DNA from 2 places in the Massilibacterium senegalense genome. Region 1 is predicted to be linked to the other one. Evidence: riboswitches for the same ligand, from Rfam matches in the RefSeq annotation. Region 1 holds a riboswitch; the other holds the start of a gene.

The links. Region 1 has a riboswitch for cyclic di-GMP ahead of BN1372_RS12505 (LuxR C-terminal-related transcriptional regulator). Riboswitches for the same ligand answer to the same signal wherever they lie in the genome.
Region 2: it holds a riboswitch for cyclic di-GMP, as region 1 does, so the genes downstream of both, BN1372_RS13370 (methyl-accepting chemotaxis protein) here and BN1372_RS12505 (LuxR C-terminal-related transcriptional regulator) in region 1, are expected to answer to the same signal.

The regions. Positions count from the first base shown of each region.
Region 1 covers NZ_LN831786.1:1,841,740-1,852,060, reverse strand. Annotated here, with positions in the region: gene spoIIID (sporulation transcriptional regulator SpoIIID) at 1-4, shown strand, start outside; gene mreB (rod shape-determining protein) at 145-1,149, shown strand; gene BN1372_RS12535 (flagellar hook-basal body protein) at 1,171-1,986, shown strand; gene BN1372_RS12530 (flagellar hook-basal body protein) at 1,995-2,822, shown strand; gene fabZ (3-hydroxyacyl-ACP dehydratase FabZ) at 2,841-3,263, shown strand; gene BN1372_RS12520 (hypothetical protein) at 3,487-3,924, shown strand; gene BN1372_RS12515 (M20 family metallopeptidase) at 4,272-5,444, opposite strand; gene BN1372_RS12510 (universal stress protein) at 5,749-6,117, opposite strand; gene BN1372_RS12505 (LuxR C-terminal-related transcriptional regulator) at 6,238-6,945, opposite strand; cyclic di-GMP riboswitch class I at 7,040-7,124, opposite strand; gene BN1372_RS12500 (SLAP domain-containing protein) at 7,195-8,031, opposite strand; gene secA2 (accessory Sec system translocase SecA2) at 8,015-10,321, opposite strand, start outside.
Region 2 covers NZ_LN831786.1:2,005,554-2,015,874, forward strand. Annotated here, with positions in the region: gene BN1372_RS13360 (sodium:solute symporter family protein) at 1-1,099, opposite strand, end outside; gene BN1372_RS13365 (SDR family NAD(P)-dependent oxidoreductase) at 1,130-1,879, opposite strand; gene BN1372_RS13370 (methyl-accepting chemotaxis protein) at 1,901-3,631, opposite strand; cyclic di-GMP riboswitch class I at 3,742-3,828, opposite strand; gene BN1372_RS13375 (hypothetical protein) at 4,158-4,379, opposite strand; gene BN1372_RS13380 (helix-turn-helix transcriptional regulator) at 4,481-4,675, opposite strand; gene BN1372_RS13385 (DUF6773 family protein) at 4,694-5,191, opposite strand; gene BN1372_RS13390 (hypothetical protein) at 5,323-5,520, opposite strand; gene BN1372_RS13395 (peroxiredoxin) at 5,535-6,200, opposite strand; gene BN1372_RS13400 (hypothetical protein) at 6,624-7,250, shown strand; gene BN1372_RS13405 (aldehyde dehydrogenase family protein) at 7,318-8,742, opposite strand; gene BN1372_RS13410 (homocysteine S-methyltransferase family protein) at 8,739-9,635, opposite strand; gene BN1372_RS13415 (transposase) at 9,907-10,321, opposite strand, start outside.

The DNA.
Region 1 (10,321 bases):
ATAATGAGTTCTCCCTTTCGAAAAAACTTTTAAAAATTTACAATAAAAGTTGAACTTATCCTATTCCATTTGTGTTAAACTATATAATTAGGTAGATATGTGACGGTTGAACATATTGTAAAAATTTAGGGAGGATTCAATAACATGTTTTCAAAGGATATTGGGATTGACTTAGGAACAGCGAATGTTCTCATTTACGTAAAAGGAAAAGGAATCGTTTTAAATGAGCCTTCTGTCGTTGCTATAGATAAAACTACTGGGAAGGCATTAGCGGTTGGAGAAGAAGCGTATCGTATGGTTGGACGTACACCGGGAAATATTGTGGCGATTCGTCCATTAAAAGACGGTGTCATTGCTGACTTTGATATTACAGAACAAATGTTACGAGCATTTTTCAATCGCATTAATGATATAAATGGATTATTTGTAAAGCCGCGTATGTTAATTTGTTGCCCAACAAACGTAACAAGCGTCGAGCAAAAAGCAATTCGCGAAGCTGCAGAAAAAAGCGGCGGGAAGAAAGTATTTTTAGAAGAAGAACCGAAAATTGCAGCAATCGGCGCTGGAATGGATATTTTTCAGCCAAGCGGGAATATGGTAATTGATATCGGTGGCGGAACGACAGATGTTGCAGTTCTTTCGATGGGAGATATTGTAACGAGCGAATCGATTAAAGTAGCAGGGGATCGTTTCGACCAAGACATTCTTCAATTTATTAAACATAAGTATAAATTATTAATTGGAGAACGTACAGCAGAAAATATTAAGATGGGCGTTGCGACTGCTTTCCCTGGTGGACGTAATGAAGAAATCGAAATCCGTGGACGCGATTTAGTCTCTGGATTACCACGTACAATTACGGTAGAATCTGCCGAAATTCAAGAAGCATTAAAAGAAAGTGTGATGCTTATTGTCGATGCAGCAAAAGCAGTGCTTGAAAAAACACCGCCAGAATTATCAGCAGATATTATTGACCGTGGTGTTATTTTAACTGGTGGGGGAGCGCTTCTTCACGGCTTAGATCAATTGCTAGCAGAAGAATTAAAAGTTCCTGTTTTAGTGGCAGAAGAGCCAATGAACTGCGTTGCACGCGGAACAGGCATTATGTTAGAGCATTTAGATAAAATCGCTAAACGCCGTCTAAGCTAATCGCAAAAGGAGGTGGCCTGATTGATTCGAGGATTTTATACAGCAGCCGCTGGAATGATTGCCCATCAACGACGCCAACAAATGTTAACGAACAACTTAGCAAACGTGCAAACACCAGGTTATAAAGAAGACCGTTCTTCTGTCCGTAGTTTTCCGAAAATGGTCATTGACCGTTTAGAAAACAATAAAGGACCAAAAACGGTAACACAAACGTTAACGCGAATTGGGGAAATGAGTACGGGTGTATACGTACAAGAAGTGACACCGAATTTTAAACAAGGCGGGTTACAAGAAACGAGCAATCGTTCTGACTTAGCACTCGTAACACGAAACGTTCCGGATGCACAAGGATCGTTATTTTATGCGGTCCGCGATGCCAATAATCAAATTCGTTATACGAAAAATAGTTCCTTTACCGTTGATAACGATGGGTTTTTAACAACGGCAGAAGGATTGCGCGTGCTAAATACACAAAATCAACCGATTACCGTAGAAAATGATCAATTTACTGTGACGCAAGACGGGACAGTGTTTACACAAGCAGGACAAAATAGTGGACAATTAAATATCGTATATATCGATAATCCGAATCAACTTGTAAAAGAAGGAAACCATCTGTTTCGTTTAGAAGGTGGGAATGCCCAACCCGTCCAAGCCAATCCGAATATCGCCTATTCGGTCGAACAAGGATTTATCGAGCGATCGAATGTCAATATTGAGCAAAATATGACCGATATGATGAGTTCATACCGAGCATTTGAAGCGAACCAAAAAATATTACAAGCGTACGATAGAAATCTTGAAAAAACCGTAAACGAAATCGGGCGACTTAGATAGGAGGCACTATGCAACATTCGTTAATGACGGCCTCAGTTACGATGGGGCAATTACAAAATAAGTTAAATACGATTACAAACAATTTAGCTAACTCAAACACCGCAGGATTTAAAAGTCGTGAGGCGCGCTTTTCAGATTTATTAGTCCAACAAATTAACAATCAACCAGTACCAGCACAAGAAGAAGGTCGTTTAACGTTAAATGGCATTCGTCGTGGTTCTGGTGCACGCGTCTCCCAAACGACGCTGAATTTGGAAAAAGGTGCATTAAAAACAACAGACCGCGAGTTGGATTTCGCCTTACCAAATGATTATCAATTTTTTACCGTCCAAGCAGAACGTGGTGGACAAGTTCAAACGGAATATACACGTAAAGGTGCTTTTTATTTACAAAATGTCGGAAACACAGGTGTCATGCGTTTAGTGACAAGTGAAGGGTTCCCCGTGCAAGGGACAACTGGTGACATTTTTATTCCGCGCGATTTTAAAAGCATTGACTTACAAGAAGATGGTTCATTGTTTGTCACTCGTTTAGACGGGACAACGGTCAATGCAGGTGCTTTAAATGTCGTAGAAATTACGCGCCCGCAAGTGCTTCGTTCGGTCGGGGACCAAAATTTTGCGTTACCGAACGTGCCAGGTTTGCAGCAAGGAGCAATTATTGTTCCGGTTAATGCAACAGCTGCCGGTATCCAACAAAAGGTACTCGAGCAATCGAATGTGAACATGACAAAGGAAATTTCAGAATTGATGTCGACACAACGCGCTTACCAATTTAGCGCGCGTGCCTTGACGATGACCGATCAAATGTCAGGCCTTATTAATCAATTAAGGTAGGAAAGGAGAGCAACCAGTATGTTAAATATTGAAGAAATTAAAGCTATTATTCCACATCGCTATCCATTTTTGCTTGTCGATAAGGTGCTCGAAATGGAAGAAGGAAAAAAAGCAGTAGGCATTAAAAATGTTACGGCGAATGAACCATTTTTCCAAGGTCACTTTCCTGAATTTGCAGTAATGCCTGGCGTGTTAATCGTCGAAGCGTTGGCGCAAGTAGGCGCCATTTCAATTTTAGCGAAAGAAGAAAACAAAGGGAAATTAGCCTTTTTTACAGGAATCGATCGTTGTCGTTTTAAAAGACAAGTTCGCCCTGGAGATACGTTAAAATTAGAAGTAGAAATTATCCGCGTCAAAGGACCAATGGGTAAAGGAAAAGCCATTGCCTCAGTCGACGATGAACTCGTGTGTGAAACAGAAATAATGTTTGCGATTAAATAATAACGGAAACCTTTCATTTTCTTACGATAGGAGAAAATGAAAGGTTTTTTTAGTATAACGTTTCTGCGTGATTTTTATAGGATAAATGTATATTATTTGTACAAATGAAGGGGAGCAATCGTGCGAGAATCAGTTATGGTAATCGGAGGCGACATAGGTGTAGATTAACAAGCAGGGGCCTTATTAAGTGAAACGCATGACGTGACAGTATTCGAAGGGTTCAATGAAGGGGCGGTTCAGCTGGGAAGTTTTATTTCCAGTTGGTGTGACACTCGGAATGGGCTTTGAAAAAGGTGGCGCCCATGACATTATTGCAGAAAAATTGAACCTTTCGTTTGATGCTACGTGTTTAGAAGAAGTGATGAAGATTCATTTGCCAGACAATCCACATTCGATTGTGTTTAAACGAAATCGTGAGGAACATTTACAAAACCTACAACAACGTTTTCCGGACTATCGCGCACAGCTCGAACGGTTTTATCAAGAAATATGGAAAATGGCCGCAGAGATTAAACATTTCATAAAAGCAATGTCGGTCATGCCACCAAAAATGCTTGGCGATTGGCGACTTTTAATCCACGCGATGTGGATGTCCTCGCTGTCCTTAAGTTTTTATTTTTTCCAAACAGTCGGGTATCTTGTGAAAAAGCATGGGCTCTAATACGTGTCAACCATTTTTAATTTATTTAGACGGACAGTTAATGACAGCATGCAAATCGGATACGAACAATGTTCTGCCTTAATCGGAGCGCTAGGCTTGATTTATACTATACGGGTATGGCGGGTTGTATCAAGTAGTAGAAAAACTCGTGAAAGTGATTAAAAAAAATGGAACAGCTAAAAAACGAACGAATGTAAAAGGATTATAGATTTGCAGCGACTCCGTATTTCTAGGAGCATCAACCGTGGGCGTGTCGATGAGTGGTTATCGTGTGTATAAAAAGTATTCGTGGAAAATGACAAAAGGACCTGGCAGCAGGTCCTTTTGTTGATGATGGTGAGAACAGATTAGCACTCCGCACTTGCTGCGTCGATGGCAACTGCGCCCAATGTTTGGCTGGCGTATAACATTGCTCGTTCGTCAAAATCAAATTTTGGATGATGGTGCGGGTACACAACACCTTTAGGACGAGCACCGGTAAAAAAGAAGCTACCCGGTACTTCTTCTAAATAATACGCAAAATCTTCTCCAATCATTTTTGGTTCAATGTTCCTTGGGGTAATGTGTGGCACCGTTTGACAACTTTGTTTTAATAAATCGGTCATAGTTGGGTCATTTATGACAGGTGGATATCCATGGATAAACTCATAATCATAATGAGCCCCAAATGCTGTTGTAAGGCCTTTTAATACAAGATCGATATCTTTACTTAATTGTTCGCGAACGTCATGAGCAAACGAACGTGTTGTTCCAGACATCGTCACATGGTCTGCGATAATGTTAAACGCATTTTTTGCTTCTAATGACCCGACAGATAATACAGCTGATTGAATCGGGTTAATATTTCGGCTCACAATAGTTTGCAAAGCGGTAATCACTTGGGCACCGATCACAATCGCATCTTTTGCTTCGTGTGGTGCAGCTCCGTGTCCACCTTGTCCGAAAATTTCAATTTCAAATCGGTCCGCAGCAGCCATAATCGGACCGCTTCGATAACCGATTTCTCCTAATGGACTAAGCGACCATAAATGCGTGCCAAAAATGGCATCGACTCCTTCTAGACAACCAGCTTCAATCATCGATTTTGCTCCACCTGGATTCATTTCTTCCGCATGTTGGTGAATGAAAACGAACGTACCAGCAAGCTCATGTCGTAATTCTGCAAACGTTCGTGCAAGGTGAAGAAGAGTAGACGTATGTCCATCGTGCCCACAAGCATGCATCACACCCGGAACTTTCGATCGATAATCCGCATCTTTTAAATCTTGAATTGGTAATGCATCAAAATCTGCTCGCAACGCAATTGTTTTTCCGGGTTTTTCTCCTTTAATCGTTGCGACAATGCCATTCCCTCCTACATTGGTGCGAATAGGGATTTGTACATTTTCATAAAACGTAGCGATTGTTTGAGCTGTTTTAAATTCATGAAACGAAACTTCCGGGTATTGATGAAAATATCGCCGTAACTGTACCATCGACGGGTACAATTGTTCTAAACGTTGAAACAATTTTTGTTTCAAACCCATAAAAATCCCCTCCGCTTTTTTATAATCCAGCTCCGATGGGCTAGCGACTGCTGTAATAAGTCACCCAATTCCAGAGGCAAAGAGGCACCTCTTCCATTGAGCGCCTTATTACTCTGTCGGTGAACGAGCCACCCTCCACTTTTTTATTAATCTAGCTCCGGGCGCTATAGGCTCGAGTCATAAGGCATCTTGCTCCATGAGGAAAAGTCACCTCATTCTTATGCTTGTCGCCTATACCCAAGCTCCCTCCGCTTTTTTATAAAAAAAGCATCATGTCATCGGGTGACATGGTGCTTTCTTACGATACAAATGTAACCGGGCATGGTGCTAATGGAATGACGCGTTCGCTGACGCTTCCTAATGCGTAGCTAACTTGTGGGTTCATTCCTAATGATCCCATAATGATTTGGCGAACATTTTGTTCTTTTGCTTCATCCGCAATTTCAATTGGTGGGATGCCTGTTCGAAATTTGCTTGTATACGTTACTGTTGCTTCTTTAAGCATTTTTTCTGCTTCGATAAAAACGTCATCATGGTTGCAATCGTCTTGTATGACATGCAGTAACAAAAGGTCATCTTGAAATGCCTTTGCTGTTGTGATAGCGAATGATAATGCCTTTAATGAAGCTTGAGATCCATCAAGAGGGACGAGAATGATGTGGTTCATGAAAATAAGTCCATCTCCTTTTTCTCTATAATAATATCCATACCTTACATTAATAGTACTCGAAAAGACGTGTAATAGCCATCTTTTTTGCAATGAAAAAACCCTGTATGTATACAGGGCTTATCCGATGTTGTCTTTTTCCCTTGTTTCTTGGTAGCTAAATCGTACCCAGCCTAACTTGATTGCTTTTAACACAGCACCTGTCCGGTCGCGTACATTAATTTTTTTCATAATGTTAGAAACGTGGTTTTTTACTGTCATTTCACTAATAGATAATTCATGACCAATGGCACGATTGGACATTCCTTCGCTTAACAATTGTAAAATTTCACATTCCCGTTTTGATAATAAATGATACGGTGGCGAATAGGCCAAGTCTTCTTGGAGACTAATTGTATCTGCTGGAGATGAAGTAATTTTACGATATTCTTCTAGTAAAATGTTCGATATTTTATGATGGATATAATTTTGATTATTATCTACTGTTTCCAAACATTCATAGAGTGTATGAATATCTGTGTCTTTTAAAATATACCCATTAATCCCTAAATCGAGCGCCTTTAAAACTCGATCGTGTTGAGGATTAATAGTTAGCATCACAATTTTTGTGTTTGCTAATTTTTTAGAGAAAAGTCGAATTAATTTAAATGGATTTTCTGAAATTGAGTCGTCCAATAAAATAACGTCAGGTTCTGTTTGAATGACGTCTTGAATCGATAGTGCTTGGCTACTGTATGATTGGACGTTACTGTTTTGATCTTGGATTAAAATTTGTCGTAATCCTTCACGAAATAATTGATGATCGTCAATAATTGCAATGTTATTCATTTTTTTGTCACCTCTCCTAAATTGAGCCTTTGCTCTTGATAAGGGCCCAAAAGAGAAAGAAGGAAATTCCCATTTAAATGAATTCTACTTCCCCTTTGGTAACTCAGCCGCCTTGGTTCACACACTGTAGGCCTGTAGTTTTGCGTCCTTACCTTTCAGTAAGTTTGCCTTTATCAGTAGTTAGTAATAACCTAATAATACTTAACTTTTAGATTAATTTAAAAGTATAAAATTGTCAAGTGATAGTAATTAATCACTATTTAATGTAATCGAAATTGACCATTTTTTAAAAGGATTAAAAATTTTCGTTAATATTTGTTCATTGGAAAAAATAAGCGACCACGGTTTGCTCGTTTTTGGATGAATACGAAGGGAACCAAGGTCAAACGTACCAACGGCAATAGGTCGTTTATCGTCATCTATTACCGTACAACGAATCGTCGACAGGAAATAATCCTTATCTGTTGCGTTTCGAATTAAAAAAAGTAATACCATTGCTCCATTTTTTTCATAAAACTGCAATCCTTCAAACGAAAGTGTCCCCTGTTTTGGTTTTTTTAACGTATCGATTAATTTTAATAGTCGTTTTAGTCCGCTTGCTGACATTGAATGTTGCCAACTATTTTCTAAATCAAGCGATAAAGAAAAATCTTCGTCTCTTGATTCAAATGACAATGTCCAATTTTTATCATTCATCGGCACATCTAGTAGCAATATTTCTTTTCGAAAGAAAAATGTCCACGGACGATTTGAAAAAGGAGGAAGTTCTCCGATTGTTTGAAAATTAAATTTTTCTCGTGCCACACGATCCGAACCGCGGTAAAGAACAAGTGTCTCTTCTTGCAAAGATAACGATTTGCTCGTTCCGTTGCGAATAAATACCGTCGTATAAATGCCACGTTCCGTTTGTTTTAAATTCATTTCTGCTAGTTCGATACCAGACACAGGTGGCAAGTGGCGATTTAAAAAACGATAGACGTATGTATCTTCTGTTGATAAATTCCAAGACGGATGAATCGATAGCATCATTTCGTTATTTGTTGAAACTGGTTGAGGAGTGATGGTTAGTCTAGTAAAAGGTAACATTTTCACCGCTCCTTTCTTCATAATCTTTCACAATGTTTTGCGTATGAATCGCCAAATCGTACAGCAGTTGCTCATACATTTGGTTAAATAATTTAAACCCTTCTTGTTGGTATGCACGAATCGGATCTTCTTGCGCATAACTCAGTAATCCTAATCCTTCTTTAAATCGAGACATCGTTTCTAAATGCATAAGCCAGTACCTGTCTATCGTTTCTAACGTGGATTGTTTTAATGGCTTCATAATCGAACGAGCCCGGCAGTAAAACGTTACTTTCATCGTATAATCTTCCACGAGTGGCGATAACTTGTCTTTTAATTGATGCACATCTTCTATGTCATCAAAAAATGTCATATCGAGTGGAGGATGGATGAAAGAATGGAAGAGTGTTTGGACGTGATGTAAATCCCACTCATCTTTTAACGACGTTTTTGGACAAACTGTCTCGATTTTTTTCCAAATGATTTGTTCGATAAGTGGAATAAGTTCATCCGCTAAATCTTCCGTTTGTAAAATTTGATTGCGCAAATGATAGATTACTTTTCGTTGGTCGTTAATTTGGTCATCTAACGTTAAGTTATACTCGCGCACCGTAAAATGATGGCCTTCGGAAATTTTTTGTACTTCATCAACAAATGTGTGAATATGTTTATCAAGAATTCGTCCTGTTTCATCGGTGTGCACCATCGATTGAACTTTCTCTAATTTTTCGGCAGCGTAGCGGATAAATAGTTCATCTTGTAACGAAATAAAAAATTGTGTTTCACCCGGGTCTCCTTGACGAGCAGCACGACCTTTTAATTGTTTATCGATTCGTCTGCTCGCATGTCGTTCTGTCCCGATGACGAATAAACCACCTAATTCCGACACACGGCGACCAAGAATAATATCGGTTCCACGTCCAGCCATGTTTGTCGCAATTGTTATTTGTCCCATTTGCCCGGCTTTTGCGATTAATTCCGCTTCTTTTTCAGCGTTTTTTGCATTTAATAAGTTAAAAGATAACTGTTTTTCTGTTAATAACGTTGCGAGCTGTTCTGATTGTTGTATCGACGACGTACCGATTAAAACAGGTTGTTTCTTTTTATGTAACGTCATGACTTTTTCTAAGACTGCGTTATATTTTTCTTCTTGAGTACGATACACTACATCCAGATAATCGATGCGATTAGACGGTTGATTTTTTGGAATTTGAATGACTTCCATTTGGTATACCGTTTGGAATTCGCGTTCTTCTAATTTGGCGGTTCCGGTCATACCAGAAATGACTGGGTACATACGAAAATAGTTTTGAATCGTAATCGTCGCTTGTGTTTTGTTTTCGGCAGTAATCAGAAGGCCTTCTTTTGCTTCCATCGCTTGATGAAGCCCTTCTGTATACGTTCGGCCGTCCATTACACGACCGGTAAATAAGTCAACCAGCTGGATTTTGCCGTCTTGGATAATGTAGTCAACGTCTCGATGAAGCGTGGCGTGTGCTTTTAACGCTTGCAGCATGTAATGTTGCAACGTTTGATGTTTTAGGTCAAATAAATTATCAATGCCAAAAGCGTTTTCAATTTTTTCTACGCCATCATCGGTAAAATGAACAGCCTTTGATTCGATATCAACGACATAATCTTCTTCTTCACGTAAGCGCTTCATCATTTCCGCACAAATGTAATGAAGATTCGACCCAACTGTCGAAGAATTGGCCACAATAAGTGGCGTTTTCGCTTCATCAATTAATACCGAATCAATTTCGTCAATAATGCAAAAATAAGGAGGACGTTGGACCCGATGTTTCGGTTGATACACCATATAATCACGTAAATAATCAAACCCAAATTCGTTCCCAACTCCGTATGTAATATCGCATTCATACGCATATTGTTTGTCTGCAATCGGAATGCCTGTTTGATTTAGGCCGACAGAAAGCCCTAAAAAGCGGTGGAGTGGACCTAGTAACGCAAAGTCCCGTTTGGCTAAATAATCGTTGACGGTAATAACGTGTACGCCTTTTCCTTCTAAAGCGCGCAAATAACTAGCAAGGGAAGCGACCAATGTTTTTCCTTCCCCAGTCGCCATTTCGGCAATATTTCCGTCTACTAATGCTAATCCACCGAGAAGTTGGACATCATAATGTCTAAGATTTAACACGCGTTTAGATGCTTCTCGCACGACAGCAAAGGCTTCTGCTTTCAAGTCGTCGATTGTTTCGCCACGAATGAGCCGTTTCCGAAACTCATTTGTTTTTTGTTGCAGCTCTATATCGGTTAATTGTTCGAATGATTCTTCTAACGCATTGATTCG
Region 2 (10,321 bases), 160 kb from region 1:
CTAAGATTAAACCAACTAAAGCGCTAATAAAAATAGCTATTCTTGATATAAAAAGTAGTAATGCAGGTTTTGGGTTAGGTTGGATAAAATCCAAATAAATATTTTTTGTAAAAATACCTGCCGCGGCTAAGTAACAAGCAGCAGCAGAAGACATGCCCATGGCAGCAAATGCGGTTAAAAATATACCCGAAATAACAGGATGAAACGAACCATTCACAAATTGTAGCATCAACGTTTCTGGATTATGGCTATTCGGAAAAATCTCTTTAAATACTTCTCCCAGCATCCCTGGTGTCCAGCTAATCAAAAGTACAATTATACCTGCAATAATCATACTCCAATAAGCTACTTTAGGATTTTTAGCAGCCGCGACCCTCTGCCCTAAATCCGCAGCAGGAATATCTCCTAATGCTAACACTAAATATAAGGACCAAAAGGCTGCACCACCTTTTGTAAATAACTCTTCTACATTCCACCAATCAGATTGAAATACCATCCCTTGATAGTCGAACATTACAACAATTACTATGGCAATTATCCCTATTATCGCCAATAATCCTTGAATAACTTCTGTATATGCTACAGCCCACAATCCACCAATCACAGAATAAGAGGCAGTAAAGACGACAAATAATAACGCAGCCCAAATAAAATCAATATGAAAAATAGTTTCAATAATATAAGCGCCACCAACTGTTAGTGCTCCAGCATTAAACATCCCAAAAGCCATTCCGATTATACCACCTGTATATGCTCCTAACTTTTTACTTCCGTATCTAATTCCGTAATAATCAGCAATCGTCCAACCCTTTAATCGTCGCAAAGGTTTTGTCCAAATTAATGCACCTAATATCATACAAGTTCCAAGTCCCGCCATCGTGGCTGTACCATAAAATCCCCCTAATGTATACCCTGAACCAACAGCAGCAAAAAAGAAAGGTGCTGCTAACAATGCAGCTACTAAACTACCTGTAACAATGGGTAACGGCATTTGCCATCCTGCTACTATTAAATCTTCTGCATTCGAAACTTTTTTATATCCCTTCCAGCCCATTACAAAAATAAAAAGAAGATAAATTAAAAAGATAATTGTTACCATTATTTCAACCCACACCTTACGATTTATTTCTTACCCATTCATTACAACCCCACCGTTAGGACATAAAATTTGACCAGTATAAAATGCACTATCATCTGAAGCTAAAAATAAAGCAGTTTTAGCAATTTCCTCAGGTTGTCCAAAACGTTTTAAAGGGTATTTAGCGGCCTCTTTTTCTTCATATCCTTCTCCGAACTCATTTATAATTGTTGTCCAGGTAGCAGCTGGTGCTATTCCATTTACTAAAATATATGGGGCTAATTCACGTGCTAATGATTTTGTTAACGAGATAATTCCTCCTTTTGATGCTGCATAATGAGCAAAATATTCTGCTCCTAACATTCCTAAATCAGAAGCCAAATTAATAATTTTTCCTTTTCTAAGTTCTACCATTCGTTTTGCAGCTTCTCGACAATTGTAAAAAGTTCCATATAAATGTACTCGTATCATCCGGTCCCAATCATCATCAGTCATTTCTGTAATGGAACGCTCCTGCGCAAAACCTGCATTATTCACAATAATATCTAAACTATTAAAACTTTTATCAAAAAAATCATACATATTTGCCACTTCTGTTGAGTTTGCTACATCTGCTTGAAATGTTTTCACGCGTACACGATAATTTTCTTGTAAATCTTTTGCTAACCACTCAATCCCTAAACTATCTATATCGTTTAACAATAGATTTGCCCCTTGTTTCGCAAACTCTATCGCAATTGCTTGCCCTATCCCAGCACCTGCACCAGTTATTATGACATTTTTTTTCAGTAATTTTTTCATCCTTCTATTCCACCTTCATTTTTACAACTTAAAATTATTAATCATAGCTTGTAATTCTTCAGCTGTTGTTTCTAATGACTCTGTAGCTGCTTTTAATTCCTCTATTGACGCAAGCTGACTTTCTTGTTCCTTTGTTACCTGTTGTGCAAATTTCGATGATTGGTTCGACACTTCTTTCATCTCTTGAATAGAAGCATTGATTTCTTCTGAAAATGCAGACAGTTGTTCAGTAGACGCAGATACCTCTTGAATTTGTGAAGCTACTTGACCAGTAGAATGTAAAATTTGTTCAAATACTTCTCCTGTTTCATTGGTATAACGCATACCAACTTCTAATTGTGTTATTCCTGTTTGCATTGCCTCTACTGATTTTTGTGAATCAGTTTGAATAATTTGTAGTAACTCTTTAATTTGACCTGCAGAATTACCAGATTGCTCTGCTAACTTTTTCACTTCTGAAGCTACAACTGCAAAACCTTTTCCATGTTCTCCTGCACGAGCTGCTTCAATCGCTGCATTTAAAGCTAACAAGTTCGTTTGATCTGCTATTTCCGTAATAATATTTACAATGTTATTAATTTGCAAAGAATTCTCATTTAATTGTTGAACCTTCGATGAAATATTTTCGACGGAATCTTCTATTACTACCATCTGCTTCATTAATTTTTGAATTATTTCATTTCCTTGCTGTGCCTCTTGTGACGTTTCAGCTGACGACTCAGATACACTTGAAGCAGATTCAGCAATACTTTGAATCCCTTGCGAAGAATCATGAATTGCTTTAGAAGTTTCCTCCATAATATTTAAAGAATTATGCGCTCCAGTAGTTACTTGTTGTAAATTTCCCGTAAGTTTTATTGTCCGTTCTGCACTTTCTGATACATTAGCTGACATTTCTTCTGATAAAGATGCCAAATGATCGGATGTACCACGAATATTAATAATCATATTTCTTAAATTGTGCGTCATAATTCCAATTGATTGTTGTAATTTTCCTACCTCATCTTCATTTTTAATTATTAAATTTGTTTCTTCTAAATTACCTTTTGCAATCTTTTCTGCTATCTCAACGACAGGAACCACTGGTTTAAATATTTGGCGAATTAGAAAAAATAAAATACCTAATACAATAAACAACTCTACTATCGCTATGACAATTTGATTAATAACATTCTTAATAATATTTTCTTTTATGAAGTTGGCCGAATAATCAATAGCTAAAACGCTTGTAATGGCACCACTTTTATCTTTTAATGGAACGAAGGCCGTCCGCCATTCTCCATAGCTATCTTTAAAATTTTCTGTTACTTGTGGTTTTTCTGTGCTGATTGCTTTTTCGGCAGCTTTTTTATGAATATCAGCCACATCTTCAAACACAGCACCGGGTTTATAAATTTCATTTAAATTGCTTGTAAAACCGGTTGTTCTAATCTGATTATTTTTCATTTCCCAAATATAAATCCAACTGATGGTACCTTGTTCTTGTTGTAATTTATCTAACCGTTTTTGTATTTCCATGAAATTTGGATTTTTTTCCCCTTTTACTTTAGATAAATCACTAACATCTTGCCCATCTAAATGCATGGCAGTTAAAATAGCAGTACCTTTCATTTCCCTTACTAAATCTTTTGACATTGTCTTCGTGAGCTGATTCACACTAAGTAAGGTATTAATCGTAAAAGAAAAAAAGACAAGAATAAAAACAATGCCCGTAATCTTTTTTCTTAAAGAAACTTTTTTCCAAAAATCCATGTTAAACACTCTCCTTTATAAATAAATAAAAACACCTACTGTATAGAAGTAGGTGCTTTCTCATCATTCGAATAGATATAATTAACCAGTACAAAATATCTATAAAATTCAAAAGCAACCCAGCCATCTTAGTAAGAAATTACGTTAGACCTGTGGCTTTGCGTCCCTACTTTTCAATAGGTTTGCCAAAACAAATAACAACTTTAGTCTATCATACCAAAGTATAAAAAAACACCCCAAAGTTGTAATTTTTCCATTGTTATCCTAAAAACCTTTCCGAACAAACAATATGCATACACTATAACCAATAAAAAAGAAAAGTAAAGAGCAACCAAAATTCCCTCTATGCGGAACATTTGTTTTTTATCCTAATAATCCTACTATTTTATCTAAATATTCTATATTTTTTACTCCCAAAAAGTAAAAATTCACATCTGCTTATTATCTAAATTATTCCAATATAAAGGTACAAATTAGGTAATCAACACACGTGAATTGTTACTTATCGGTCGGGGTAACTGATTGGTCAATCGCTATTTTCAGTATTTTTTTCATCCAAAGGAAAATTCTTTAACATGGCTAAAAAGGAAGGACTCCATGCTCCTTCACTTTCCAAACTCTTTTCTATTATTTTTTTCGTAAAAGAAACTGGAACAGCAGCATAATCTTGCAATGCATATCGTACAAAATCTTTCACTAACTCATCATCTGTCGTTAAAAATGGCTCTACTCGTTGCAAAAATTCCATGAGTTCCAACTCCCTTCTAGTATATCGCTAATTAGCCTTATTTTACCCCATTCCATCGTGCATTTCTGCAAAAAAAAAGCAGGCAATATGCCTACTTTCGATTATTCTTCCCAAAACAATTCATCTAATGTTTTCGACAATGCTTTACAAATGGCAATACAAAGTTGCAGGGAAGGGTTATATTTTCCTGATTCTATTAAACTAATCGTTTGCCTAGAAACACCGACTTGTTTTGCCAATTCTTCTTGTGATAATTCTTTTTCTGTTCTCGCAACTTTCATCTTTATATTTTTCATTAATTATCCACCGCCACATTACCTGTCATCCCGATTATTTCTATCACTTTTTATTTTAGCGAGAAGATGCGGAAAATAAAATAATCCAAGAAAAACAGGAACATACAATAACAAAGAAAAAACAAATACTGAGATGAAATACTTTGCTTCATTTCCGCCACTTCCATATTTTACAGCACTGTTTGTCGCAAATACCAAGGCGAGCCCAAGCCCTAGAACAACAGAAAGTAAAACCGTTTTTTTACTCATCGATATGTTACTATTTCTATCGTGTATTTCTACTTCATCCGAATAAATCCCGAGCGATACCGAACGGATAAGATAATAAATGCCTCCAGCAAATAATATCGCTAACTCGGTCCAAATAAACCCAATATCTATTCCAAGTGTATAATATTTTACTCCAATCGAAATCAAACAAATGATGCTAATGAGCGTATACAATTCTCGATAAATTTTATTTTTTGCATGCTCAATTCTTTCGTCATTTACTTTTGGACTTTTTGAAAAAAACATTTTTCACCCGCCTCCTTTTACACACATTATATACTATACGTTTCATTTTGCAATATATATATTACATTTTGTATTTTATACTGTACAAAAAAAGCTAGTTCTGTTAAGAACTAGCCTTTTCGCAAATGTATTTATTTTTTCTTTTTATAAACACCGTTTTCTTCTGTAACAAAGCCCGCTTCTACCATCTCGCGCAGTCCACTACGTACTTTAAATAATGGCAATCCAAGTGTGGCGGAAATTTCTTCTGGTGTTTGTTGCTTTTCTTCTAATGCTGCTACTAACTTTTTAGCATTTTCCGATAACGAATGATCGTTGACGCACGCCATGTCATCACCTTACCTTATAGTTGTTTTTTGCAGAAGTAGAAATCTACGCATTCTAAGCTTTCATCTTCCATACGCGCTGCCGCACCTTCTACTGTGTTTGCCGGTGGAACGATGACCTTATCGCCTTCTTGCCAGTTTGCCGGTGTTGCGATTTGATGTTTGTCTGTTGCTTGTAATGCTTTTACTAAACGAAGCATTTCATCCATGTTACGACCTGTTGAAAGTGGATAATAAATGATGGCGCGAATTACTTGTTTATCATCGATAACAAAAACTGCACGTGATGCTTCTGTACTACTTTCTTCCGGCATGATCATGCCGTATTTTTCTGCTACGTCTTTATTTAAATCCGCAATTACTGGGAATTCAATTTTGACACCGAATTTTTCTTCGATATTACGTACCCAAGCGATATGAGAGTTTACACTATCAATACTTAAACCGAGTAATTCTGTGTTTAATTTACGAAGTTCTGGATAAATTTCTTGGAATCCGATAAATTCTGTTGTACAAACTGGTGTAAAGTCTGCTGGATGAGAAAATAAAATCAACCAATTTCCTTTATAATCTTCTAGGCGAAGTGTTCCGTGTGTTGTCACTGCTTCAAATTGTGGCGCCTTTGATCCGATACGAGGTAATGAGCGTACTACTTGTTCTTCTGTTTGTTTGATTTCTTCCATTTTAAAATCTCTCCTTTTTAATAATTATTATTAATTAATAATTTATACTGTTTATTATACGCAATTTTAAAACAATGTACAAAGATTTGCTCAGAGTATATAGATTTTTTTCGAAAGATAATCTGCTCTTCTTTTTTCATTTACCCTACGATAATGATTATCAAACCTATACTTTTCATTCCATACTCAGTTGCATCGAATTGTAGAAAAACCAAAGTACGTCCCACCTATAGCATAAAATCCTTTCAATTCCTTTATAAGCCTAATGTAACGAACATTTACATTTTTTCATTCCTAGATTACAATGCACATATACATAATTACCTATTAGCGGACCATTTGGAGAAAAAAACTGGCCAAAAGTTGTATGACTCTCTTTTGTTACTCGCTGTCTATGGACTCATATTTATAAGGAGAAAAAAGATGCTAAAAAAAATGTTATATTATTCATTTCTATTTGTGATGATGTTATTTTTCTTTATGACTATTGTTGTCGTTGGTAGTTTAACGAATATCTTTTCGCACAATAGTAGTGATTACAGTCTCGGTTTCTTTCCTTTTGATATTTTTCATTTTGTTTTAACGACGGTTGCTTTAGGTAGTACAGTTGCTACTATTGGTTGCTACGTTCGTTATCGCCGTGAACACAATCTAATACTACGAAAACAAAAACAAACAGAAGCCTTGGCTTTTACGACATTTAGTCATTTCATTTCTATGTGTACCATTTTTTTTATTACAGCACAGTTATTTGCTATGAATGATTGGGAAGCATTTACACAATTGCTCTCGTATATAATCATGCTTAACTTTGTTTTATTGCTTTTAAATATTGTACTTACGATGGCGATTCAAAGGGAAAAAGAGGACACTGCTTTTTATCAAGCGTCTTATAAAGTAAATCATCGATTACATCAAATTTTTTTCACATTACTTATCCTTGCGCTTTTATATAACCTTTTATTCAGTTTTACTTTATTCGTGTTTTTATTGCTCTTAGTTATCTTTCTCCTATCGAGCGTTATTTATTTATTAGAAATTACAAAATAAAAAAGCTGTAAAGGGACGGAAAACGGTCTATCCGAAGACAACCGTTTTCTACCTCTTTGCAGCTTTTTTAGTTATTTTTATTCCAAACAATTAATTTTAATTCCGTCATTTCTTCTACAGCATAGGCAATTCCTTCTCGGCCTACTCCACTTTCTTTTACCCCGCCGTATGGCATTTGGTCGACGCGAAACGTTGGTGTATCGTTAATCATCACGCCACCTACGTGGAGTTTTTCCGTTGCTTCTAATGCTGTATACACATTTTCAGTATAAATGCCCGCTTGCAATCCATATCGTGAATCATTCACGGATGCAAACGCTTCTTCCATCGATGACACTTTTTGAATCGTCACGATTGGCGCAAATACTTCTTGGCACGATACTTTCATTGCTTTTGTCGCATCTACAATAACAGTAGGTTCTAGCACATTTCCTTGCGCGCTTCCACCTGTGATCACGTGTGCGCCCGCTTGTTTTGCTTCTTTCATCCAACTCAACGTCCGTTCGACATCTTTTTTCGTAATAAGTGCGGAAACATCTGTCTGTTCCTCTAACGGATCGCCAAGTTTTAATGTTTTTGTTTGTGCGACAAATTTTTCAACAAATGTATCATAGATTGCTTCATGCACGTATATGCGCTGTACCGAAATACATACTTGTCCTTGGTTTGAAAAGGCACTCGTGACACAACGAGGAATAATCCGGTCTACATCGACATCTCGGTCAATAATCACCGCGGAATTAGAACCTAGCTCCAACGTCACTCGCTTTAACCCTGCCTTATTCCGAATACCAATCCCCACTTCCGGACTTCCCGTAAACGTCACCATCTGTACTCGCGGATCCGTTACGATTTGTTCTCCAACCGTACGACCGCTTCCTGTTACGATGTTTAACGCCCCTTTTGGCAATCCGATTTCTTCTAATAATTCAGCAATAAAAAAAGAAGATAGTGGAGTTTGTGATGCTGGTTTTAGCACAATCGTATTTCCCGCTGCAATGGCAGGACCTACTTTATGGGCGACAAGATTCATCGGAAAATTAAATGGTGTAATCGCGCCAATGACACCAATTGGTTTTCGAACCGTATAAGCGATCCGTCCTGTTCCACTCGCTGATGCATCGAGTGGAATTGTTTCGCCGTGGATGCGCTTTGCTTCTTCCGCCGCAAAGCGATATGTTTCAATTGTTCTCGCTACTTCTCCTTTTGCCGTTGCGAATGGTTTTGCCGCTTCTAACGCAATAATACGCGCTGCTTCGTCTTTTCGTTCTGCTAACTTTTCGGCTAACTGATACAAAATGTCAGCACGTTGATAGGCAGGCATTTCTGCCATTACACGCGTCGCTGCATCTGCCGCTTGAATTGCCTGGTCTACTTCTTCTGTAGTTGCTTTTGGAATATCCGCAATGTGCGCTTCTGAATACGGAGAATATAACGGCATATATGTAGATGCTTCGACCCATTCTCCGTTTATATATAATTGTTTTTTCATTTTTCTACCTCCTCTAAAGCTCGGTGTAAGTCGGCAATATAACGCGGTGTCGTACCACAACATCCACCGACAACCTTTACAGAAAACCGTTTTTGAATCGCGATAACACGGTCGATTAACGCCTGCATATCCATCGTGTAACAACCGCACGCATCTGGTAAACCTGCATTTGGAACTAATACGAGTGGTTTATTAGGCAGTTTTTCTAATGCCTGCTCCATCTTGTCCAATCCTTCCCCGCATGTAAAACCAATCATCTCGGTTTGAAGCAACGCATCTACTTTTTCAAAAAACGTTTCAATCGCCATTCCTTCCACCATCGTCGGATTTTCATAAATCGGAACGGTGAACATAACGGGGATGCGTGTCCCCATTTTAGCAAACGCTTGTTGTATTAATGTGGCCAATGCTTCAACGGTTGGTAAATGGTACGCACATTCTACGATAAGTAAATCTGGTTTTTCCGACAATAATGCATCTACTTGTCGGCGATAAATGTCCGCTACATCAGCAAGCGTTTTATCGTGTAAATTTTTTTCTGCAAATGGCAAAGGACCAATATTTGCTCCAACAAACGCTCGTTTTCCGGTCCGTTTTTCATATTCGATCACCGCTTCACGCGCCAATTGAACCCCCTTTTTATTTTGCTCGACTAACTCCGCTTCTTTTCCGTAATACGATTGCATCATTTCGTTTGCAGTAAACGTATTGGTTGTCATAATGTCTGCGCCTGCTTCTAAGTAATCCAAATGAATTTGCTTCACAACCGCCGGATTGGAAAGATTAATAGAAGCTGCCGAAAAAGGAGTACGACTTTTTATTCCTAGTCTCCGTATTAATTCCGTACCCATTCCTCCATCTAACAAAAGCGTGCGTTTTTGCAATTCCTCCAACAACTCCAACACTCCTATCCTTTATTTCTTATACTTCCCGTATCCATACATAAGCAAGATAAATACAACGAGGAACACTACTAATCCAATGACCATTCCAACCCACCTCCAGATAATTGATGCTTATTTTCCATCATACCGACAAACTTATTTTTCTACCACCTAAAAATAAAGAGGCTGGGACATAACTAGCTTCAAACAATGCAAAAAGTGAAATTGAGCTCACTCAATTTCACTTTTTGCTATTTTTTTATATGAATCTTTATATCTTTTAGTTAATGGCCGTGAATTTCCGCATATTCACGGCCATTAATGCAAGACCCATTTCATTTTCAACCTTCGATTTTCCTCGGACAGAAAATCGAGTGAAACGCAAATTAGCCTTCAAGAATCCAAAAACTGGTTCGACGTCAATCTTACGTTGACGATAAATAGCCCCTGTTTTTTCTTCTGAAAGCTTCGCTCTCACATATTCTTTTTGCTGTTCCCATTTTTCATTCACCATTAATTTTCGGTTATTTCCTTCTTTTGCTTTTGTACAAGATGAACGAAGTGGGCAACTGGAACAATCTTCACACTCATAAACTTTAAACTCACGCTTGAAACCTAATGGATTTGTTCGCACAGAACGGTATTTAAATACAAGTTTTTGTTGGTTTGGACAAGTATACACGTCCATTTCTTCA